DNA from 4 places in the Arthrobacter sp. UYEF21 genome. Region 4 is predicted to be linked to each of the others. Evidence: riboswitches for the same ligand, from Rfam matches in the RefSeq annotation. Region 4 holds a riboswitch; each other region holds the start of a gene.
The links. A riboswitch is a leader RNA that binds a small molecule or an ion and turns the genes downstream of it on or off. The one in region 4 is predicted to bind thiamine pyrophosphate.
Positions count from the first base shown of each region.

Region 1: another riboswitch for thiamine pyrophosphate. It lies ahead of thiC (phosphomethylpyrimidine synthase ThiC); the one in region 4 lies ahead of ABIB27_RS15450 (3-oxoacyl-ACP reductase).
Region 2: another riboswitch for thiamine pyrophosphate. It lies ahead of ABIB27_RS00230 (FAD-dependent oxidoreductase); the one in region 4 lies ahead of ABIB27_RS15450 (3-oxoacyl-ACP reductase).
Region 3: another riboswitch for thiamine pyrophosphate. It lies ahead of ABIB27_RS02270 (bifunctional hydroxymethylpyrimidine kinase/phosphomethylpyrimidine kinase); the one in region 4 lies ahead of ABIB27_RS15450 (3-oxoacyl-ACP reductase).

Region 1 covers NZ_JBEPNF010000001.1:400,815-406,661, forward strand. The annotation lists gene thiC (phosphomethylpyrimidine synthase ThiC) at 1-1,813, opposite strand, end outside; TPP riboswitch at 1,808-1,915, opposite strand; gene ABIB27_RS01840 (VOC family protein) at 2,070-2,945, shown strand; gene ABIB27_RS01845 (hypothetical protein) at 3,060-3,497, shown strand; gene rpsP (30S ribosomal protein S16) at 3,711-4,127, shown strand; gene ABIB27_RS01855 (RNA-binding protein) at 4,129-4,371, shown strand; gene rimM (ribosome maturation factor RimM) at 4,483-5,028, shown strand; gene trmD (tRNA (guanosine(37)-N1)-methyltransferase TrmD) at 5,029-5,847, shown strand, end outside.
Region 2 covers NZ_JBEPNF010000001.1:46,633-52,479, reverse strand. The annotation lists gene moeB (molybdopterin-synthase adenylyltransferase MoeB) at 1-765, opposite strand, end outside; gene ABIB27_RS00260 (TetR/AcrR family transcriptional regulator) at 850-1,515, shown strand; gene ABIB27_RS00255 (DUF3107 domain-containing protein) at 1,566-1,790, shown strand; gene ABIB27_RS00250 (hypothetical protein) at 1,848-2,150, shown strand; gene ABIB27_RS00245 (4a-hydroxytetrahydrobiopterin dehydratase) at 2,160-2,498, opposite strand; gene ABIB27_RS00240 (thiazole synthase) at 2,557-3,372, opposite strand; gene thiS (sulfur carrier protein ThiS) at 3,377-3,613, opposite strand; gene ABIB27_RS00230 (FAD-dependent oxidoreductase) at 3,610-5,013, opposite strand; TPP riboswitch at 5,006-5,125, opposite strand; gene thiE (thiamine phosphate synthase) at 5,153-5,847, shown strand, end outside.
Region 3 covers NZ_JBEPNF010000001.1:481,664-487,510, forward strand. The annotation lists gene ABIB27_RS02265 (Rne/Rng family ribonuclease) at 1-1,752, shown strand, start outside; TPP riboswitch at 1,871-1,968, shown strand; gene ABIB27_RS02270 (bifunctional hydroxymethylpyrimidine kinase/phosphomethylpyrimidine kinase) at 1,951-3,561, shown strand; gene rplU (50S ribosomal protein L21) at 3,834-4,142, shown strand; gene rpmA (50S ribosomal protein L27) at 4,203-4,466, shown strand; gene obgE (GTPase ObgE) at 4,582-5,847, shown strand, end outside.
Region 4 covers NZ_JBEPNF010000016.1:4,998-10,844, reverse strand. The annotation lists gene ABIB27_RS15460 (recombinase family protein) at 1-89, opposite strand, end outside; gene ABIB27_RS15455 (bifunctional hydroxymethylpyrimidine kinase/phosphomethylpyrimidine kinase) at 12-377, shown strand; TPP riboswitch at 587-689, shown strand; gene ABIB27_RS15450 (3-oxoacyl-ACP reductase) at 746-1,510, shown strand; gene ABIB27_RS15445 (LLM class flavin-dependent oxidoreductase) at 1,522-2,838, shown strand; gene ABIB27_RS15440 (ABC transporter ATP-binding protein) at 3,003-3,830, opposite strand; gene ABIB27_RS15435 (ABC transporter permease) at 3,823-4,572, opposite strand; gene ABIB27_RS15430 (ABC transporter substrate-binding protein) at 4,735-5,784, opposite strand.

The DNA.
Region 1 (5,847 bases), on a different contig from region 4:
CTGCGCCCGGAAGCTGCAGTTCAGGCAGATATACCTTGCCGCCGGAGGCCAGGAATTCCGCGCTCTTTTCCCGCATGCCGCTGTAGGCCTCGGCGATGGCTGCCTGGGAATCGGCTGAACCATACTCGTCCCGGATGTCCTGGCTGATTTTCATGGAGCAGAACTTCGGCCCGCACATGGAACAGAAATGCGCGGTCTTGGCCGGTTCGGCCGGCAGCGTTTCGTCATGGAAGGCTTCCGCCGTGACCGGGTCCAGGGACAATGCGAACTGGTCGCGCCAGCGGAACTCAAACCGTGCCTTGGACAGGGCGTCATCACGCTCGTGCGCACCCGGGTGGCCCTTAGCCAGGTCTGCTGCATGGGCGGCGATCTTGTAGGTGATCACCCCGGTCTTGACGTCGTCCTTGTTCGGGAGGCCAAGGTGTTCCTTGGGCGTGACGTAACAAAGCATCGCGGTGCCGTAGCGGGCGATTTCCGTGGCGCCGATGGCGGACGTGATGTGGTCATAGCCCGGGGCAATGTCCGTGACCAGCGGCCCAAGCGTGTAGAACGGGGCGCCCTTGCAGAGTTCCTGCTGGCGTTCCACGTTCTCCCGCACCAGATGGAACGGGACGTGCCCGGGACCTTCCACCATGACCTGGACATCGAATTCCCAGGCCCGCTGCGTGAGCTCCGCCAGAGTGTCCAGCTCGGCGAACTGGGCGGCGTCATTGGCGTCCGCCGTCGCTCCCGGGCGCAGTCCGTCGCCCAAAGAGAATGCGACGTCGTACTTGGCGAAGATCTCGCACAACTCGTCGAAGTGCGTGTAGAGGAAGTTCTCCTGATGGTGGGCCAGGCACCAGCCGGCCATGATTGCGCCGCCGCGGGAGACGATGCCGGTGACGCGGTTGGCCGTCAGCGGCACGTAGCGCAGCAGCACTCCGGCGTGGATGGTCATGTAGTCCACGCCCTGCTCGCACTGCTCAACCACGGTGTCACGGAAGATTTCCCAGGTCAGTTTGTTGGCCTCGCCGTTGACCTTCTCCAAAGCCTGGTAAATGGGCACGGTGCCGATGGGAACGGGGGCGTTGCGGATTAGCCATTCCCGCGTGGTGTGAATGTCATCGCCGGTGGACAGGTCCATGACGGTGTCCGCGCCCCACTGGGTGGCCCACTGGAGCTTGTCCACCTCCTCGGCAATGGAGCTGGTCACCGCGGAGTTGCCGATATTGGCGTTGATCTTCACCAGGAAGGCCTTGCCGATGATCATCGGTTCAGATTCCGGGTGGTTGATGTTATTGGGGATGATGGCGCGGCCGGCAGCGACTTCGCTGCGGACCAGTTCCACGTCACAGTTCTCGCGGAGGGCAACGAACTGCATCTCGGGCGTCACCACACCCTGCCGTGCGTAATGCATCTGCGTGACGGTCTTGCCTTCGACGGCGCGGCGGGGCACGGGCTGCGCGCCCTTCCACTCCGCGGAAGCGGCGCCGCGGCGAACTGCCGACTTGCCGTCGTCGAGCAGGTTCCGTTCCCGGCCGCTGTAGGGCTCGGTGTCGCCGCGGGCGGCGATCCACTCCGAGCGGAACGGGTTGAGGCCCACCACCGGATCGCTGCCCGGACCGGCCGTGCGGTAGGTCCGGAAAGGCCCGTTCGCCTCGCCGTTCGGCGACGGTTCCAGCGCGATCTCGGTCACGGGAACCCGGATCCCGGTGGCGTCATCATTGATGAACGCCAGCGAGTGGGACTTCAGTGACTGGGTTTCAGGCCGGACCGTTTGATCCTGGTCGGCTTCACTTTGGGCAGGGTTCAGCTGTGTTTCTTGTGTATTCAATGAATATTCACTTCCTTCGCCGGCATTACCCGGACAGGTTCAACGGTCGCAGGCTGCGTCAGCCCGATCTCAGCCCCTGCAAGGGCTCCCGTGTGGTCAAGTCGAAGCTACCACAGGCCGAGGGTGGCCTGTGACAGCAGTCACGGGGATGCTGTCGCAACCTGTCTGCCCAGCCACTTGAATTAAATTGAAGCTTCAAGTAAAATGGAGTCATGGCCACCTTCGACCCCGAAGGCCAACGGACCGGGAGCGTTCAATGACTGCAGAAGCCACCAGTCGGGATCTCCTTCCTGCCGACCTCTCCATGGGCACAGTGATGCTCAAGGTGGGCGACATGAAGCTGATGACCGACTACTACCAGCGTGCGCTCGGCCTGGAGGTCGTCGCCGAACAGGACGGCGGCGTCTACCTTGGCCGGCTCCGGCGCCCGCTGGTCCATCTTGCGGCCGCCCAGTCCTTGAGCCTGCCCCGCAGGGGCGAGGCCGGGCTGTTCCATACGGCGCTGCTCTTTGACCACCGGGCTTCGCTTGCTGCCACGGTAGCCACCGCGGCCCAGTACGAACCCCGGTCCTTCACCGGCAGCGCCGACCACCTCGTTAGCGAAGCCTTCTACTTCAATGACCCCGAAGGCAACGGCATCGAACTGTACTGGGACAGGCCCCGCGAAAACTGGTCCTGGAACGGGAAGGATGTGCTGATGGACAGCTTGGCACTGCCGCCGCAGCGCTACCTTGAGCAGCACATGACCGAGGAATCCATGGACGGCCAGCAGGCCGCCGAAGCCGGTGTGGGCCACGTCCACCTCCAGGTGGGTGATGTCCAGTCGGCGCACGATTTCTATGTGGGCACGCTGGGCTTCGAAAAGACCGCCGGCTGGCACGGGCAGGCATTGTTCGTTTCTGCGGGCGGATATCACCACCACATGGCAATGAACGTATGGAACAGCCGCGGCGCCGGACCGCGCAAGGACACCCTGGGACTAGGGGAGGTGCTCATCGAAGTCCCTTCAGGTGACGACGTCGGAGCCCTCGCTGACCGCTTGAAGGTCGCCGGGCTGGCGTCACACCACACGGGTGCCGAACTGCGCTTCGAGGATCCGTGGCGCAACAATATCCGGGTTGCTGTCCGCTAAGTGGCGCTGGCCGGAGCTGCAGGCCCCGATGCACTAGGCTGATTTCGAACGGCCGGGGCGGCACCCTTAGCTGCCCGCCAGGGCCGCACCGTCGACGGAATGAGGGCTGTGCCCATGGGCTTCACTGAAATTTTTGTAGCTACCCACGACGCCGCGCTGAAGCGTGCCGGCGTCCTTGATGCCGGCGGCTCGCCGCCGGGACCCGCACTGCGGATACCGGGAGTCAGTGATTTCGAGATAGAACAGCTCGGCGATCTCGCCGGGGCTGCGGTCCACGCCGGTGGCGAGGGCTACGAACTTGCCATGGTTGACGTTTCCAGCGACTCCCTCCTCGGCGTGCCGCCGGCGATGGTGCGGGCGCTGGCTGACCTCCTTACCTATGAAACTGAGGGTGAAGGCAACGTCCTGGATGATGTCGCCGAAAAATGGGCCGGTCACGACGATATGCCATTCGGTGCAGCCGACGCCCGGAACTATGTCCAGCAGCTCGCCGAGCTGGCCAGTGGAATTCACGACGCCGAGCGCACCGGGGTGTATGTCTGGGCGTCCTAGGCCCCTGGGGGCCTGCCAGGTCCGTCCTCTTCCCCCCATCCAGACGTGTCAAGTCGAAATCCTGACGCTGATCTGGCACAATAAACAGGTACTCGATCTGCGTGGCCCCTCTCTCCGCGTCCGGATCCTGTCCTTCGAGCCTTCAAGTACGGCCCGCCCCACGGGTGCAGAACGTCGGTTCAACCCTTTTCTGAAACAGGAGTGACCACAAAAGTGGCCGTAAAGATTCGCCTTAAGCGCTTTGGTAAAATGCGCGCACCGTACTACCGCATCGTCGTTATGGACGCACGCTCCAAGCGCGACGGCCGTGCCATCGAAGAGATCGGCAAGTACCACCCCACCGAAGAGCCCTCATACATCGAGGTCGACACAGACCGTGCCCAGTACTGGCTCGGCGTTGGCGCCCAGCCGTCCGAGCAGGTTGCCGCGATCCTCAAGATCACCGGTGACTGGCAGAAGTTCAAGGGCCTCCCGGGCCAGGAAGGCACCCTGAAGACCAAAGCTCCCAAGGCTGCCTTTGTTGCCCCAGAAAAGGGTTCCGTAATCATCCCGGAGGCCATCACCAAGAAGGCAAAGCAGTCTGACGCAGCCGAGGCCCCGGCCGAAGCAGAAGCCAACGAGGCTGAGTAGATTGCTGGCAGAAGCGCTCGAACACCTGGTCCGGGGAATCGTTGATTCTCCGGAAGATGTCAAGGTCAGCTCGAAGAACAACCGCCGGGGGGACACCCTCGAGGTCCGCGTTCATCAGGATGACCTGGGACGGGTGATCGGCCGCCAGGGCCGCACTGCACGTGCACTGCGCACCGTTGTGGCGGCACTGGCAGACGGCGAACCGGTAAGGGTCGACGTCGTCGACACGGACCGCCGCCGCTAAGCGCTCGGCAACATCAGTTTTTGCTCCGGCCCTTCCACCGATCAAGGTGGAGGGGCCGGAGTGCTTTCATCACAACACTGTGGATACCCCACAACCGGAACAGAGGAACAGATGCAGCTTCAGGTGGCACGAATCGGCAAACCGCACGGGATCCGTGGGGAAGTGACGGTCCAGGTTTTGACCGATGCCCCGGCGGACCGGTTTGTTCCCGGCACCGAGTTTGTGGTGGAGCCGGCGTCGGCCGGCCCCCTGACTGTTGAGAGTGCGCGATGGAACAAGGACATCCTGCTGCTCGCATTTGAGGGAATTGAAACCCGCAACCAGGCCGAGACCCTGCGCGGGGCCAAGCTGTTCGTCGAAACCGAAGAGCTGGACGATGACGACGACGAAGGCTGGTACGAGCATGAGTTGGTTGGCCTCGAGGCGCGGGTGGGCTCCCAGGTGGTAGGTAAGATCGCGGCGCTGCACACCATGCCGGTCCAGGACCTGCTGGTGGTTGAGGACGCCAACGGCAAGGAAATCCTCATTCCCTTCGTCGAGCAGATCGTGCCGGAAGTCAACGTCGCTGGGGGGTTTGTCCTGCTCACCCCGCCGGACGGACTGTTTGAAGTCAACTCCGACGACGCTGCCACCGGCGGGCCTGAGGGCAACGCGTAGATGAGAATCGACGTCGTCAGCATCTTCCCTGAGTACCTGGCGCCCCTGGAGCTGTCCCTCATCGGCAAAGCCCGCCAGGACGGCCTGCTGGACCTGCACGTCCATGATCTGCGCGGGTTCACCACCGATAAACACCGCTCCGTGGACGACACGCCCTACGGTGGCGGCGCCGGCATGGTGATGAAGGCGGAGCCGTGGGCTCAGGCGCTGGCTTCCGTCGCCGACACCAACGAAGCTAAAACAATTAAGCCGGTCCTGATCGTGCCGTCACCGGCGGGGGAGCGCTTCACCCAGGCGCTGGCCCATGAGCTCGCCGAAGAGGAGCAGCTCGTTTTTGCCTGCGGACGCTACGAAGGCATCGACGAGCGCGTCATCGAATGGGCGGCGGAACACTTCACCGTCCGGCCCATGAGCCTTGGTGACTACGTGCTCAACGGCGGTGAGGTAGCTGTCCTGGCCATGGTGGAGGCCATCGGCAGGCTGCTGCCCGGGGTGGTAGGCAACCCCGAGTCCCTCGTCGAGGAGTCGCACTCCGACGGACTGCTGGAGTACCCGGTGTACACCAAGCCCTCCAGTTGGCGTGAGCGGGAAGTGCCGGCAGTCCTGCTGAGCGGCAACCACGGGAAGATCGCGCAGTGGCGGCGCCACCAGCAGTACCAGCGGACGGCGGAGCGGCGTCCTGACCTGTTGGAGGCGTTCGATGCCGGTAAGCTGCCACGCGCAGACCGGACCGCTCTCTACGACCTCGGGTACGCCGTCGTCGAGGGTCACCTCCGTGCCCGGCGGCCCGGTGATGCCCAAAACGGCGCCGAAACCAGT
Region 2 (5,847 bases), on a different contig from region 4:
GCGCCAGCTGCCGCCCAGCGCGTCAAAGAGTGCAACCCGGCCCAGGAGTGAACGCCCGACGCCGGTGATCAGCTTGACAGCCTCAGTCACCATCAGCGAACCCACAGCTGCGCAGAGCATGCCAAAGACGCCGCCTTCGCCGCAGGAGGGTACGGAGCCCGCGGGCGGGGCCTCCGGGTAGAGGTCGCGGTAGGTGGGGCCGTGCTTTTCCCAGAAGACGCTGACCTGGCCGTCGAAGCGGAAGATCGAACCCCAGACATACGGTTTGCCCAGGATTGCCGCGGCGTCGTTGACCAGGTAACGGGTGGCGAAGTTGTCCGCCCCGTCCAGGATCAGGTCGTAGTCCGCGAACAGCTCCAGGGCGTTGGAGGCATCCAGCCTGACGTTGTGCAGCCGGACGTCCACCAGGGGGTTCAGCGCGGCAATGGCGTCCCGGGCGGATTCGATCTTGGGCCGTCCCACGTCCGCCACACCGTGGACCACCTGGCGCTGCAGGTTGCTAAGGTCAACGTCGTCGTCGTCGATGATTCCCAGGGTCCCCACGCCGGCGGCAGCCAGGTACAGCAGGGCTGGCGAGCCCAGTCCCCCGGCACCGATGACAAGGACCTTGGCATTCTTCAAGCGCCGCTGACCCACCGCACCGATCTCCGGAATGATGAGATGCCGGGAGTATCGCTCCACCTCGGCCGGAGTCAGCTCGCCGGCGGGCTCAACCAGCGGACTAAGCGAGACAGAGGAATCATTTGCGGTCAAAGTCGAAGCCATACTTCAATGTATGCCCCGAGATACCGCCCGGTCATATTACCGCGCAGTATTGTGTAAATAACGGCAAGGGAAAGTAGGGTAACTGTGGTCCATGAAACGCGGGCTGACCGGGCGTCAGGCGGGGAACCTCCCGCACCTCCACGCACAGCAGGCCAGCGGTCCGCCAGGCTCCCCCGGGACGAACGCCGGGCCCAGCTCCTCGCGGCGGCCCAGGAGGTTTTTGTCGCCAACGGCTACCATGGGGCCGCGATGGACGAGATTGCCGAAACGGCCCACGTAAGCAAGCCCGTGCTGTACCAGCATTTCCCATCCAAACGGGAGCTCTACCTTGCGCTGCTGGACAGCCATCTGACCTCACTGACAGACCGGATGCTCGGCGCCCTGAACTCCACCTCGGACAATGACGAACGCGTCCACGCCGTGATGCGGGCGTACTACCGCTTTATCGCCAGCGACGACCAGGCCCACCGCCTGGTCTTCGAATCGGACCTTATTAATGACCCGGATGTCAGTTCCCGGCTGGAGACTTTCAACAAAACCTTCGCGGACGCCGTCGCCCGCGTCATTGCCGAAGACACCAAACTGCCGCCCCTGGAGGCGCAACTGTTGGGCCGCGGGCTGGCTGGAATGGCGCAGGTCAGCGCCCGGTATTGGCTGGAAACGGACGGGGATCTGGACCTCGACGTGGCCAGCGACCTCATTTACCGTTTAGCTTGGCGCGGAATTTCCCGCTTCCCTAAAGAGTCCTAGACTACAAATAAGAGAACCGAAGAAACTTCGATTGGCTGGGAGGCCCCCTTTTGGAAATTAAGATCGGCATTCAGAACATTGGCCGCGAAATCGTGCTGGAATCGGCTCAGGATGCTGACGCCGTAGCTACGATCGTTGAAGAAGCCATCACCAAGGGCACCGATCTCCGCCTGACGGATGACAAGGGACGCATCATCATTGTCCCCGGCAACGCCCTGGGCTACGTGGAAATCGGTGCCGAAGAGGCCCGCAAGGTCGGTTTCGGCCAGTTCTAGCACGCACGCCGGGCCACCGCCGATGGCGGTGGCCCGCTGCATTCCGAGGGAGATCCCATGCTTTCGCTGACCATCGTTGTCCTGGCCACGGCCGCCGCCGGCTTCGTTGTCTGGGCCAATGACAAACGCCACGCCAGGTACGGCACGGGGCTGCCCGCCGGCGTCGCCGTCGCGGTGGGTGCGGTCAGTTGGATCCTCCTCATCACGGCGGGCTTTGGCTACTTGCCCGGTCTGACCTGGATTCCGTGGGTCCTGCCAATGGTCCTGGGCACTGCGGCGGCCATCGGCGCTGTCATCTACCTGGGCCGGACGCGCGAACGTCACGACATACAGCGGCTCACACAGGCCCTGAAGTTGTAGCCACCCGTTTCAGGTGTTCCACTGGGCCTCGGGCTGCGCAGTCGCGCCGGCCTGGCCGGCCGCTTCGCTGGCTGCCGCCGCTGCAGCGGCGTCCCGCTCAGTGACTTCGCCCCCGGCGTCGTGCGAGGTGTAGCGGATGAACACCCGGTTGTAGCGCCATTCCAGGTCGGGGTGGTGGTTCTGCGCTTCCGCGAGGCGTCCGACGGCGGCAATCAGCTCAAGTGCTGCGGCCGCCGTCGGCGTTTTATACATCGTGACGAGCCCGCCCAGCCGGTACCGCCAGTCAGGCAGCCCGGCCAGGACAGCGTCAAGCCGTTCGCGGGTGAGGACGTCTTTTTTGCCGGCCACAGCGGACTCCTAGGTTGGTTCTGTGAGCCCGACCCGGCAGACGGCAGCGGGCGCCGGGCTAAAGGAATTCGGCCCGGTTTTCCATCGCCGATGATGCCAGGGCGTGCTCGCGGCGCGGAATCCTGCCGGCCGCTTTCGCCAGCCTACCGGCGATGACGGCGTGTTTGAAGGCCGCCCCCATCAACGCCGGGTTCTGGGCCCGGGTCACGGCGGTGGCCAGCAGCACGGCATCACAACCCAGCTCCATGGCAAGCGCCGCGTCGGACGCCGTGCCAATGCCCGCGTCCAGCACCACGGGCACCGACGCGCGCGAGACGATCAGTTCGATGTTGTGGGGGTTGAGGATCCCGAGGCCAGTGCCGATCGGGGCGCCCAGCGGCATGACGGCGGCGGCCCCAAGGTTCTCCAGCCGCAGGGCGAGCACGGGATCATCGTTCGTGTAGGCGAACACCTTGAACCCCCGGTTCACAAGTTGTTCGGTGGCGTCCACGAGCTCGACGGCGTCCGGCAGCAGGGTCTGTTCATCGGCGATGACTTCCAGTTTGACCCAGTCCGTTTCCAGCGCTTCGCGCGCCAGTTCCGCCGTCATCACCGCGTCCCGGGCGGTGAAGCAGCCAGCCGTGTTGGGCAGGACCCGGATCCCGTGGTCCACCAGGAGCTGGAAGAGTGAGCCTGACTCTTTCGGTGAATAACGCCGCATGGCCACCGTGGTCAGTTCGGTGCCGGACGCCACGAGGGCGGCGCCCAATCCGTCGAGACTCGGAGCTCCACCGGTGCCCATGATCAGGCGGGAACCAAACTCCACGCCGTCGATCACCAGCCGGTCCGTGTCTGCTGGGTGGTTTCCTGTGCTGATGCTGCTGGTTACTGGCATGGTGTCAGCCTCCCTGGACTGCGGTGACCAGTTCAACGGTGTCACCTTCGGCGAGTGCCGTGGCATACCACTGGCTGCGGGGTACTACGTCTGAGTTGTGGGCAACGGCCACGCCGAGTTTCTGTCCATCAGTGGCCTGGCCGTTCGCTGCGAGGGGACGGCCCGTGATCTCCGTGACGAGTGTGGTGATGGAGGCGTCGTCGGCCACGGCATGCTGCGCGCCGTTGAGAGTGATATTCATGCTGTTTCCTTAGTCGATTGAAAGGTTGTTCGAGGCTGGCTGGAGAACCTGGCCGGGCTGAGGGCGTGCCACCGGTGATCCTCCCTGCCGTCCAGCAGGTCCCGGCAGATGGCCGCCGCCGCTGGAGCCAGCAGCACGCCGTGGCGGAAGAATCCGGTGGCAATGATCAGCCCGGCGATGTGTCCGACACCGGGCCGGGAGTCGGGTACACGGCCGAGCAGGGGTGCGTTGTCCGGCGTCGCGGGGCGCGCCCGCGCGGTACATTCCAGGAGCTCCAGCTCGGCGACGGCGGGCAGCAGGGCCTGTGCGTCGCGGAGCAACTGGTAGACGCCGCCTGCGGAGACGGCAGTGCTCGGCGTGATGGTGTGTGAAAAGGCAGTGCTCGGCGTGATGGGGCCCGGCAAGGCAGGGTCCGACACGGCGGCGTCCGGGATGGCGGACAGTGCATCCTCCCGCTGGGTTGCGCCGATCACCACGGTGTCGTCCTGCCGCGGGACGATGTAGACCGGCACCCCGTGGACCAGGCCGCGGACGGTGGAGGTGACCAGCGGACGCAGGTGCCGCGGTACGGCGAGGCGCAGGATGTCGCCGTACACAGGGCGGAGAGGCAAGCGCAGCCCGTCCGGCAATCCTTCCAGCGCAGCCGCCTGCAGGCCGTTGGCCACAATGGTCTCTCCCGCAGTGACTGTGCCGCCGTTGGCCAGCTTCACCCCGCTGACGCGTCCGGCATCCCAGAGTAGGGCTTCGGCCCGGTGCCCGACGGCGAACCCGCCGCGGGCGCCGTCCACAGCGGTTCCGGCGCCGGGTTCGTGGCTGGCCAGGACCTGCTGCAGGGACGCCACCAGCTTCCGCGGATCCACCTGGTGGTCCGCCGGGATTTCCAAGGCGCAGGAAATCGCCGGGCTGAGGAGCGGCTCCCTCATCCGTGCTTCCCGGACGGTCAGCGGTTCCACCACCAGGCCGCTGGCCTGCTGCACGGTCCGCAGGTCCATCAGCGCGCGGCGGTCCGCGGCATCGGCACCGACGGCGAGGGTCGGCGTCGTCAGGTAGCCGGTATCCCCCGCCCCGGCCCCGGCGAGGTGGGCTGCGAAGGCGGGCCAGAGGCCGGAGGATTCGAGCATCAGCTCCAGAAGGTCTTCCTCCTGGTAGTGCAGTTCGCTGACGGGCGCGAGCATGCCGGCTGCCGCCCAACTGGCCCCGGAGCCGGGTGCATCATCGATCAGGACCACGGAGCGGCCGGAGCGCCGCACTTCCCAGGCGATCCCGTGGCCAATGACGCCGCCGCCAATGACAGCTACGTCGGCGTGGCAGAAATCGGGACTGCCTGCTGGCTCGGAAGGCGGGCTGGCTGGTGCACTGGCTGGCGGGCTGGCGGGTGCGCCGCTGGATGGGGAGAGCATGTGTTTCCTTCCCTACGCCGGTACTAGCCGGATCAGGTCAAGCGGTCGGCTCTGGTGCCCTCTCAGCCCGGCCGCTTTGTGACGGCTGCAACGGGCTCCCGCAGTACTCACCCAGTTTAGGGGAACTAGGGTAGTTTCCATGAACGCACACTCCGCTCCCGCTACCCCTCCCAGCCACTCCGCCCAGATACCGCCGGAGGCGTCCAGCAACGGCCTGCCCACCAGCGCCAGGTTGTACCTGTGCACCGATGCCCGCCGGGACCGCGGGGACTTCGCGGAATTTGTGGACGCGGCGTTTGCCGGCGGGGTGGACATCATCCAGCTCCGCGACAAGGGGATCGAGGCCGCCGAGGAGCTGGAACTGTTGGCGGTGCTCCAGGCAGCCGCCGCCCGGCACGGCCGTCTCTGGGCCGTCAATGACCGCGCCGACATCGCCATGCTGACGGGCGCGCCCGTCTTCCATATCGGGCAGAAGGACCTGCCCGTGGCATCGGCCCGCACTCTGCTCGGTGCCGGAGCCACCGTGGGGCTCTCCACCCACACTACCGAACAGATCGAGGGCGCCATCCGGATGTCCGCAACGGTGACTGCCGACGGCGGCCTGGACTACTTCTGCGTCGGACCGGTGTGGGCTACCCCCACCAAACCCGGCCGGGCCGCCGTCGGCCTCGACCTGGTGCGCTATGCAGCGGAGGCAGTCCGCGCCGCCGGCGGCGCCCAGGCCACACTGCCCTGGTTTGCGATCGGCGGCATCGATTTGAGCAACGTTGAGCAGGTGGTGGAAGCCGGGGCAAGCAGGATAGTTGTGGTGCGAGCCATCACGGAAGCCGCCGA
Region 3 (5,847 bases), on a different contig from region 4:
CTGCCCGACGTCGAACGCAACCGCCTCAAGCGCATCCTCAAGGACCGCCTGCCCGAGCACGCCGGCGTGATCGTCCGTACCGCTGCAGAAGGTGCTTCCGAAGAGGAACTCACGCATGACATCAACCGGCTGCGGGCGCAGTGGGAGGGCATCGAAAGCCAGTCCACGTCCACCAAGATCCTGGCCCCGGAACTTCTCTACGGCGAACCAGATCTCACCATCAAGGTGGTCCGTGACGTCTTCAACGAGGACTTCTCCAAGCTGATCGTCTCCGGTGAGGAAGCCTGGGACACCATCGAGGCCTACGTCACATACGTTGCCCCGGATCTGGTGGGCCGCCTGGAAAAGTGGACCAAGGATCAGGACATCTTCGCCGCGTGGCGGATCGACGAACAGATCCACAAGGCGCTGGAACGCAAGGTCTTCCTGCCCTCCGGCGGCTCGCTGGTCATCGACCGCACCGAAGCCATGACCGTAGTGGACGTCAACACCGGAAAATTCACGGGCAGCGGCGGCAACCTCGAGGAAACTGTCACCAAGAACAACCTCGAAGCGGCCGAAGAAGTGGTCCGGCAGCTCCGGCTTCGCGACATCGGCGGCATCATCGTCATCGACTTCATCGACATGGTCCTTGAGTCCAACCGCGATCTGGTGCTCCGCCGTATGGTGGAATGCCTTGGCCGTGACCGCACCAAGCACCAGGTGGCCGAAGTGACCTCCCTCGGTTTGGTCCAGATGACGCGCAAGCGCATGGGTACCGGGCTCCTGGAAGTCTTCGGCGAGCAGTGCGAAACGTGCGCCGGCCGCGGAATCGTCACCCACGACGACCCCGTGGAGCACCGCCGCGCCAACACCGTCGCCGCGGAGCACCATGTGCAGCGTGTGGACAGCCGACCCGACACCCAGCGGATCGACAGCCAGCGTAGCGACGCCCAGCGCCCGGACGCCCAGCAGGGCGGCCGGACGGACAGGAAGCGCCGCCGCGGCCGCGGCGGCCAACCCCTCGAGATGGCCCCGGCAGCTCCGGTGCAGATCCACACGGTCCACCCGGATCCCAGCGACGCCGAGCGCCACGCCAAGGCGGAGGCCACCAGGGCAGCCCTTGCCAACATTGCAGCCGCCGCCCATGCCGCGCACCTGCACGACGACGAAGTGGCCCACGCCTCAGCAGCCGGGGGTAATGCTTCCGGCGCGGCGGCCCCGGCTCATGCACCGGTAGAACGGTCCGAGACCGACAACGCCGGCCGCCCGGCCGCTGTGCTGACTTTCGGCGGCGAGCAGGTGGTGCTGCCCTTCGTGGAGCACCACGAGGATCAGCCGCAGGCCCCGGCCCTGACACTGGACAGGCTCACGGAGGCCTTCGCCAAGCTTGGCGTGCCGGCACCTGTTGCAGAAGCCATGCCGACGGAGAGCGCTCAGGCCGCGGGCGAGCAGACCCAGAGCCAGCCGGCGGCACGCCAGCCGGCCGCGGCTCCTGTCCGTCAGGCTCCTGCCGCGGTGGAGAAGGACTACTCCGACCACACCGAGCAGACCCGTACCCGCCGCCCGCGGCGCAACCGCAGTGCCAGCCGTGCCCAGGGCGCAGCTAACGCCACCACGGTGGAGCACCACGAAGCGGTGCCGGTTGAGTCCGCAGGCCATACCCATGCCGCTAAGGCTCCGGAGCTCACCCAGGCTCCTGCCGCTGCCAAACCGGCAGACACCAGCGCACCCATCATCCTGGGCGTAGGGGTTCCTGCTTCGGAACTCTGACCTTTCGCAAGGACATCGGCCAGATTGCCCGGACACTTCACTCATCGGTGGAGTGCCCGGGCATTCCGCGTTTGTGGGGTTCATCTAAAACGGTGTCTTATGGGAAACGCTAGTGTTGGGTACTGACACGGGGTGCCGCGCAGAGAGCCGGCTGAGATCCAGACCCGTTGAACCTGTCCGGTTAGCACCGGCGAAGGAATGTCCCCTATGGCTTCAACCCACGTTCTACCTTCCGTATCTGCCGCCACTCCCGAAACGGCGGCAGCATCCGAAACGCCGCCTGCCCTTGCCACGGTGCATCCGGCACGTGGGCCTTCCAATGCGGTGGACGTGCTGCGGCATACTCCGCGGGTGCTGTCCATTGCCGGATCGGATCCGTCCGGTGGCGCGGGCATCCAGGCCGACCTCAAGAGCATTGCCGCCCTGGGCGGTTACGGCATGGCAGCCATCACCGCGTTGACCGTGCAGAACACCCGCGGCGTCCAAGGGGTCCATGTGCCGCCCGCTGGCTTCCTGGCCCAGCAGCTTGATGCCGTCAGCGATGACATTGCCATCGACGCCGTCAAAATCGGCATGCTGGGCAGTGTGGAGGTGATTGACGTGGTCCGCAGCTGGCTGGAGAAGGTGCGCCCCGCCGTCGTGGTTCTGGATCCGGTGATGGTGGCCACGAGTGGGGACCGACTGCTGAAGGAATCGGCGGAGGCTGCCCTGCTGGACCTGCTGCCGCTCGCGGACCTGATCACGCCCAACCTCGCGGAGCTCGCCATCCTGGTGGGGGAGCCGCAGGTGCGGAACTGGCCGGACGCGCTGGAGCAGGGGAAGCGGCTGGCCGCGGCCACGGGCGCCACCATCCTGGTCAAGGGAGGCCATCTCGACGGCGATGCGTGCCCGGATGCCCTGATTAACGCACGCGGACTGCTCACCCGGCCGGTAGTGGAAGTGACTGGAGACAGGATCCCCACCCGCAACAGCCACGGCACCGGCTGCTCACTGTCCTCGGCCATGGCTACGGCGCAGGCCCGGCTGGGTGACTGGGAAGCCTCGCTGCGGCAGGTGAAGCCGTGGCTCCGCGGTGCTCTGCAGGCTTCCGGTCAGCTGGAGGTAGGCGAAGGCAACGGCCCCATCCACCACTTCCACCACCTGGAGCAGGCTCCCGCCCCCGGGGAATTCGCTGCCGCGCTTCGCCGGGCGGCGGCCCCGGACCTGGCAGTCATTTACGGGCTGGAATTCATCCGGGCGCTGGCTGCCGGCACGCTGGCGGAAGAGCAGTTCGCCTACTACCTCGCCCAGGACGCTATCTACCTTAACGGCTACTCACGTGTGCTTGCCCGCGCCAGTGCGCTGGCGCCGACGGAAGCCGCGCAGCTGTTCTGGGCCCGGTCAGCCCAGCAGTGCCTCGAGGTCGAATCGGAACTGCACCGCAACTGGCTCAGTACGCGCACGGTAGAACCCGTCCTTGGCCCGGTCACCAAGTCGTATGTGGACCACCTGTTGGCAACCTCAGCCGCCGGCAGCTACGGAGTGCTGGTTGCAGCTCTCCTGCCTTGCTTCTGGCTGTACGCCGAGGTGGGAGAAACGCTCCACGCCCAGTTCCTGGCGGCCGGGGCACCGCCGGCACACCCATATGCCGAATGGCTTCGGACGTACGCGGACGAGGGCTTCGCGCAGGCCACCCGCGAAGCGATCGCCTTGGTTGATGACGCCGGACGGAAGGCAGCCGCGGATGAGCGGGCAGCGATGATAGAGGCGTTCACGCACTCAAGCCGTTTCGAAGTGGAGTTTTTCGACGCGCCGCGCCTGCACGCCTGAGCGGCTGTGGCCGCCGCCGCCGGTAGGATAATCGGGCACGGTTCTGAATTGTCAGTGTTGTCCCCACTAGTGGTGCCTATCACAGACATTCGGCCGTAACCAGCCTCATTTGCGGCCGAAGGCAAAATTAGCGTATTCTAGATCTTCGGTGCTTACGCCAACACTTGGGTTACGACCCCACGGCGTTGAGGCACAGCGGGAACCCAGTCAATAAATGGCCCAGGTTCCGCACGCAAATCTAGTAATAAACGTCGAGAGAAGTGAGTTCCCAAGTGGTGTACGCGATTGTCCGCGCAGGCGGCCGCCAAGAGAAGGTTTCCGTTGGAGACTTCGTTACTATGAACCGCGTCCCCGGTGGAGCCGGCAGCACCATTCAGCTGCCCGCACTGCTCCTGGTAGACGGTGACAAGGTCACCTCCGCCGCTGCGGACCTGGCTAAGGTAACTGTCACGGCTGAGATCCTCGATGACCTCCGTGGTCCGAAGATCGTCATCCAGAAGTTCAAGAACAAGACCGGTTACAAGAAGCGCCAGGGTCACCGTCAGGAACTGACCAAGGTCAAGATCACTGGTATCAAGTAACCACCCGTTACTGTTCAGGTTTTCAGCAGATTCCCCAGAATTTAGAGGCAGGCATTTCAAATGGCACATAAAAAAGGCGCGAGTTCCACTCGCAACGGTCGTGACTCCAACGCCCAGTACCTCGGCGTGAAGCGCTTCGGCGGCCAGGTAGTTTCCGCCGGCGAGATCATCGTCCGCCAGCGTGGCACCCACTTCCACCCGGGCGCCGGCGTCGGCCGTGGCGGCGACGACACCCTGTTCGCACTGACCCCGGGAGCCGTCGAATTCGGCACCCGCCGCGGTCGCCGCGTCGTCAACATCGTTGCTGCTGCAGCCGCAGAGTAACAAATAGTTCTGAAGCGGTGGAGCGGGCCATTTGGCCCGCTCCACTGTTCTTTTAACCGCATTACAATCGTCTTGGCGCCTAAGGGTGTCCAGAAACAGCACTGAGGAGATCCACGTGGCGAGCTTTGTAGACCGGGTAGTACTGCACGTATCCGGCGGTACCGGCGGCCACGGCTGTGTCTCTGTCCACCGGGAGAAGTTCAAGCCCCTCGGTGGTCCCGACGGCGGCAACGGCGGCGACGGCGGCAACGTCATCCTCCGCGTTGATCACCAGACCACCACACTGCTGGACTACCACCACGCACCGCACCGCCACGCCACCAACGGCGGGCCCGGCATGGGTGACTGGCGCGGCGGCAAGAGCGGTGAAACCCTTATCCTGCCGGTCCCGGACGGTACCGTGGTCAAGGCCAAGGACGGAACCGTCCTTGCCGACCTCGTGGGTGAAGGCGCCGAGTACGTGGCGGCCGCCGGCGGCCAGGGTGGCCTGGGCAACGCCTCACTGTCTTCGCAGAAGCGCCGCGCCCCGGGCTTCGCGCTCCTGGGCATCGAGGGTGAGTCCAGCGACGTTGTGCTGGAACTGAAGTCCATTGCAGACATTGCACTGGTGGGTTTCCCCTCCGCCGGCAAGTCCAGCCTGATCGCAGCCATGTCCGCTGCACGGCCCAAGATTGCCGACTACCCCTTCACCACCCTGATCCCCAACTTGGGCGTCGTCCAGGCCGGCGATGTCCGCTTTACCATCGCCGACGTCCCTGGCCTCATTGAGGGCGCCAGCGAAGGCAAGGGACTGGGTCACCACTTCCTGCGCCACGTTGAGCGCTGTGCCGCTCTGGTGCACGTGTTGGACTGCGGCACGCTCGAATCCGACCGTGACCCGCTGGCAGACCTGGCCATTATCGAAGCGGAACTGGAAAAGTACGCCGTTGACATGAGCTACGCCGGAACCGACGGCGAAGTAGTTCCACTGAACCACCGCCCGCGGCTGGTCGCACTGAACAAGGTTGACCTGCCGGACGGCAAGGACATGGCTGAATTCGTCCGACCCGAACTGGAATCCCGCGGCTACCGGGTCTTCGAGATCTCGGCCACCAGCCACGAGGGGCTCCGCCAGCTCGGCTTTGCCATGGCAGAGATCGTCCAGGCTGCCCGCGACACCCTGGCCGCCGCTCCGCCGAAGGTGCAGCCGCCTGTCCTGCGGCCCCGCGCCGTCAACGAGGCCGGCTTCAAGATCCGCCGCGAAGAAAAGAACCTGGAGCCGTTGTTCCGCGTCCTTGGCGACAAGCCCGTGCGCTGGGTCAAGCAGACCGACTTCACCAACGAGGAAGCCATCGGCTACCTCGCGGACCGGCTCGCCAAGCTGGGCGTGGAAAACGAACTC
Region 4 (5,847 bases):
TTCAACCCCGCATGCTGCCTGACGGCTGGCCGGGAACCGGGAGTTTTACGAGGGTCACTGCCCGGCGGGTGGAGACGGCCAATACTCATGGGACGGGATGCTCCATGTCCTCCGCCATGGCGACCCTGCAGGTGCGCTTTGGTGATTGGACAGAGGCCTTGACGGTGACCAAAGCGTGGCTGCAGGACAGTCTGCTTCATGCCTGGGAACTGCAGGTCGGTTCAGGCGCAGGTCCGATCCATCATTTTCACCAGTTATGGAACCCAACCGTTCCTGTCCCGGGTGAGCACCCGGTCCCGGGGCCTTCCCCGGGGTACCGGGCTCTGACGGTTCCGACGCTGCCGCACCAACGTTGCACCTCTGAGGGGGCGCTGTAGGTTGATGCGGACATTGGAGGTGTCTATTTTGGTGGTTTTAAGGGCCGTCCGGTCCACCCGGGGGAGACCGGTGCCCGCAGGTACGGGAGGCCCGGCGGTCGCGCCGTGGTGTCCGGCACGACAGCCGTTTGGGAATCAGGTCGGGCAGGGCACGGCGGCAGCACGGGCAGGTGAGGGCGCTGGTTTGGCCGGGGGTGGGTATAATCGGTCCCAGTGACACGGGGTGCCGGGCGGCTTGTTGGCCCGGCTGAGATGACACCCGTTGAACCTGATCTAGTTGACACTAGCGAAGGGATGTCCTGCAACGGTTCGCACGGTCCTGGCGCCCGGATCGCATCCTTTCGCCTTATCCGAAGGTGAAGAAACTGATGGAACTGGCAAAACAAATCGTTCTTGTGACCGGCGGTGGCCGCGGTCTGGGCAGCAATATTGTGCAGGCGTTCGCGGCCCGGGGGGCGCGGGTGGTCATCAATTATCGCCGCAGCGCCGAAGCCGCCGGGGAACTGGCCGCCGGTTATGGCCCTGAGCACGCTGTTGCACTGCAGGCTGACGTCACCGACTCCGGTCAGGTGTCGGTGATGCTGGAGCAGGCCCGGGCCCATTTCGGTTCCGCCGTCACCACTGTGGTCAATAATGCGCTGGCCGATTTCTCGTTTAACGGCGATGCCCGCTCCGGCGCCGGGGATATTTCATGGGCGGATTTTGAGGCACAATTCGGCGGCAGTGTCCGGGGGGCTTTGAACACGACCCAGCAGGCTTGGGAGGGGATGCGTGGCCACGGGTTTGGGCGCATCATCAACGTCGGGACCAATCTGTTCCAGAACCCGGTGGTCCCGTACCACGACTACACCGCGGCCAAGGCCGCCCTGCTGTCATTGACCCGCACCATGGCCAAGGATCTGGGGCAGCACAATATTGCCGTGAACATGGTCTCCGGCGGCCTGCTGCGCACCACCGATGCCAGCGCCGCAACGCCGGAGGAGGTCTTTGACTACATTGCCGCTTCGACCCCCCTGGGTAAGGTCACCACCCCGGCCGAGTTCGCCGATGCCATCTTGTTTTTCGCCTCGCCCTGGGCGCGGTCGGTTACCGGGCAGAACCTGGTGGTCGACGGCGGACTGGTCATGGACTAGGCGGCCTCGCGATGAACGGGAAACGGCAACTGCATCTGAACGCTTTCCTGCTGGGAGCCGGCCACCACGGTGCTGCCTGGCGGCGGCCCGGATCGCCGCTGGAGCAGCTCGGAGAGATTGGTTACTATGAGCGGCTCGCACAAAGCGCCGAACGCGGCCTTTTCGATGCCGTGTTCTTCGCCGACGGGCAGTCCGCCGGTGACGTCGGCGCCGGTCCGAGATGGTTTCTGGAACCGTTGACCGCGCTGGCGGCCATGGCCCGGGCAACGGAAAACATCGGGCTTATCAGCACCGTCTCGGCCACCTTTTATTCCCCTTTTCATGCCGCCCGGATGCTCGCCTCCCTGGATCACATCAGTGCCGGACGTATCGGGGCGAACGTGGTCACGTCCATGTTCGATGCTGAAGCCCGCAATCATGGTCTGGAAGCGATGCCCGACCACGCGCAGCGCTATGGCCGCGCCGCAGAGTTCATTGAGGTAGCGCTGGGGTTGTGGGACTCATGGGCTGATGATGCGCTGGTTCGGGACAGAGCCCGGTTCTATGCCGATCCGGCCCTGGTCAGGCCGTTGCATCATGAGGGCGACCACTTCCGGGTGGAGGGGCCCTTAAACGTGCCCCGGGGCCCACAGGGACGCCCCGTGCTGTTCCAGGCCGGTGCTTCCGGGGCCGGCCGGGATCTTGCCGCCCGGTACGCGGAAGGGATTTACGCCGTTGCCTACGATCTTCCCAGCGCCCAGGCCTACTATGCGGATATGAAACAGCGGATCGCTGCGGCCGGGCGTAATCCGGGGAAGGTAGCGATCATGCCCGGATTGGTGACGTATGTGGGCTCCACCGAGGCCGAAGCCCGGGCCAAACAGGACCGGGGGGATACGCTGCTGCCCACCGGAGAATCCCTGACACGGCTGGGCACGTTCGTGCAGCAGGACTGTACAGGCTGGGAGCTGGACGCCCCCGTGCCGTCCCTGCCGTCGGCGGCAGAATTTACTGGGCCGCAGGGCCGTTATGCCACCATATTGCGCATTATTGAAACCGAACGTCCCACCGTGCGGCAGTTACTTGGGCGCCTGGCCGCAGGAGGGGGCCACTGCACAATGGTCGGCACGCCGGAGCAGATCGCTGACCAGATGGAGCTCTGGTTCCGCTCCGGGGGCGCTGACGGGTTCAACCTGATGCCCCCGCTGCTGCCCGACTCCCTGGACGAGTTCGTCGATGACGTCGTCCCTGTCCTCCAGCGCCGAGGACTCTTCCGCACCCGCTACACCGCCTCGACGCTGCGCGGGCATCTCGGGCTGGACCGCCCGGCTGTCGGCGCCCCTGCGTAAAAGCGCCACTACGGCATGGCGGCGGTTCCGATCATCCGATACCGTCCGCGACAGGGTTGCCACAAGCTGGTTCCCCTGACGACAAGGGGCTCCAAGCGGGCGTATTGGATAGCCTTCCGTCAGGAACGTCCCTCCTCCCTGGAGTCCTCTCGGGCTTTGTGCTTTCAGGCCCGAGGCCTTCCGTGGGCAGCATCCGTGGTGTCGTTGAGGTTGCCGGGCCGGTGAAGGGTTTCGAGGAGTTGCAGTTCGTAGTGGGCGAACCGGGCCGATGCCATCATCGACAGTTGACGTGGTCTGGGCAGGTCGATGGGGAGGTTTAGGCGCACGGAGGCGGGCCGGGGGCTGAGTACGACGACCCGGTCGGCCAGGTAGATCGCTTCACGGATGTCGTGGGTGATCAGGACCGCGGTCCAGGAGTTGTGGGACCAGACATCTTGAAGCCACGCCTGCATGTCGGTGCGGGTGAGGGAATCGAGGGCGCCGAAGGGCTCATCCAGTAATAGGACGTCACGGTCCTGGACGACCGTGCGCAGCAGGGCGGCCCTTTGCCGCATTCCTCCGGAGAGCTCGAAGGGATGCGAGTTCTCAAAACCGGCCAGCCCGAAGGCCGGGAAGAGGCTGGCGGCACGTGCCCGCGCGGTCTTTTTGCTTCCGCCGCAGACTTCCAGGCCCAGAGCGGTGTTCTGAAGGATAGTGCGCCAGGGAAAGAGGAGGTCTTTTTGCGGCATGTAGGCAAAGTGTTCACGTTCCCCGGTGACGGAGCGCCCATCGATGAGGATTTCGCCGTCGCGGGGTTTTTCCAGGCCGGCCATGATGTTGAAAAGGGTGCTCTTTCCGCATCCGCTGGGACCGATGATGGCAAGGAATTCTCCTTGTTGTGCGGAGAAATTGACGTTGTTGATGACAGGACGGGATTGTCCGTGGCCCAGCTCGAAGGATTTGTTAATTGCACGTACTTCGACCCTGGGTGCGGCAGCGGTGGGTTCAGACATGGCGGTTCCTGCGTTCCTTGGAGTGCCAGGGGATGATCAGCCGCTCGGCGGCGTAGGTCAGCAGGAACAGGCCCACACTAAGGAAGGCGGTGACTGCGACTGCTGCCAGTACGAGGTCGGTGCGGAACGAGTTTTTCATCGTGGCCATGTAGATACCCAGCCCTTCCCGCGAGCCAATGTACTCGGCGAAAATGGCGCCCGTAACAGCGTAGGCAATGCCGATCCGCAGGGCGGTGAAGAAGGAAGGAAGAGCCGATGGAAGGCGTACATAGACGAATTGCTTCCACCGGTTGGCGCCCATGCTGCGCAGCAGATTGCCCGCGTCACGGTCGGTGAGGTTGAAGCCGTCGATCAGGCCGACGGTCACCGGAAAGAACGTGACCAAAGCGATGACCATGATCTTTGGCATCAGACCGAAGCCGAACCAGATGATCATCAGCGGGGCAATCGCGATGATCGGTATGGTCTGGGATGCCACCAGCAGGGGCATCAGGGCCCGGCGAAGCCACGATGAGAAGTCGATGACGACGGCAAGGACCCAGGCCAGGGTCAGGGAGACGGCGAAACCAAGAAAGGTTTCCTGCAGCGTCGGCACCGTGTTGGCCCAGATGATCTCGCGCGCCAACCAGCCTTGCTCCACGATCCGTTGCGGAGATGGAAGCACAGTTGGTTTCAGGCCGCCGGCAGCGACTGCGCCCTGCCAGGTTGCCAGGAGAGCGAGGACAATCACGGCCGGGGGCACAGCGGTGGTGAGCGTCCTGAACCGGCGGGGAGACCCCGTTTTCCGGGAGCGGCCCGCTTTTCCCCCACACCCCGCTCCGTCTCCCGGACCCCCACTCACAGCGTTGCCTTTCTGCCGTTACGGTCCCGCGGCCCGCGTCCGGGACAGGGGAGGGCGCGGGAGCTATTTGCCGGCCAGATACTCATCGGTGAACAACGCCATGGTGTCAAGGGGTTTGGAGAGGGGTTTGCCGCTTTCATCGGCCAGCAGGGCGTTCTTGTAGAGGAAATCCGCCAGCTGCTTCCACTGATCCGCTGTTTGAGTGCCGACCTGGCCGTTGGCGTCCTTCAGGTAGGAAGCACTCAGTTCTTCCTGGCTCTTGTAGACCAGCTGGTCGTTGGCGAAGATACCGGGGTTGGCGTCAACAAGTATTTTCGCGGCAGCGTCGGGGTCGGCTGCGGCATATTGGTATCCCTTTTGGAGGGCCTGGACGAACTTTTTGGTCACGTCCGGGTGTCCCTTGATCCATTCCCGGTTGCCTTCAATGATCACCGAATACTGGTCCGGCACGCCGTAGTCATGCAGGTTGAAAAACTTCATCGGAGTGCCGCGGAGGGAGGCGTCGATGCCTTCCCAGGTCTTGAAGGCTGAGGTGAAGTCGACCTTGCCGGCGTACAGGGCTTCGTAGGCGGACGTGCCCAGGGTGACGCGACCGAAGTTGCCTGTTCCGCCGGCGTTCCTGATGGCATCTGCGGCTTCGGTAGGGAACGTGGCACTGGGCCCGGCCGTGCCGAAGGTTTTACCATCGAGGTCTTTAGGGCTGGCAATGTCCTTCCGGCTGGCCAGGACGCCGATGGCTGTGGCATCGTGCTGGAGCACCGACATGACCGAGGTGTTGGCCACCCCCGCTGCTGCGGCGAACGTCGCCGTGTTTTGGAAGCTGATTCCGAAGTCCGCCGCACCCGAGTTGATGAGGGTGTCGGTGGAGGACTGGCTGTAGGGCAGTACCTGAACGTCGAGTCCGGCGGCGGCGAAATAGCCTTTGTTGAGCGCCACGTACAGCCCGGTGTGGTTCGTGTTGGGCGTCCAGTCCAGGGCGAAGGTAATGGGCGTGGTCCCGGAAGAAGCCGGAGTGGAATTTTCTCCCGCACCGGCGCAGGCTGACAGGGCTGCCATGGCGGTAAGGGTGAGGGCGCTGGCTGCGCCCACGAGTAAGCGTCGTCGTTTGTTCACGAGAAGTCCTTATCCCCGCGTATGCGGAGCGTTTGCTGGTGCCGGATAGATGGTGGGCCGGTT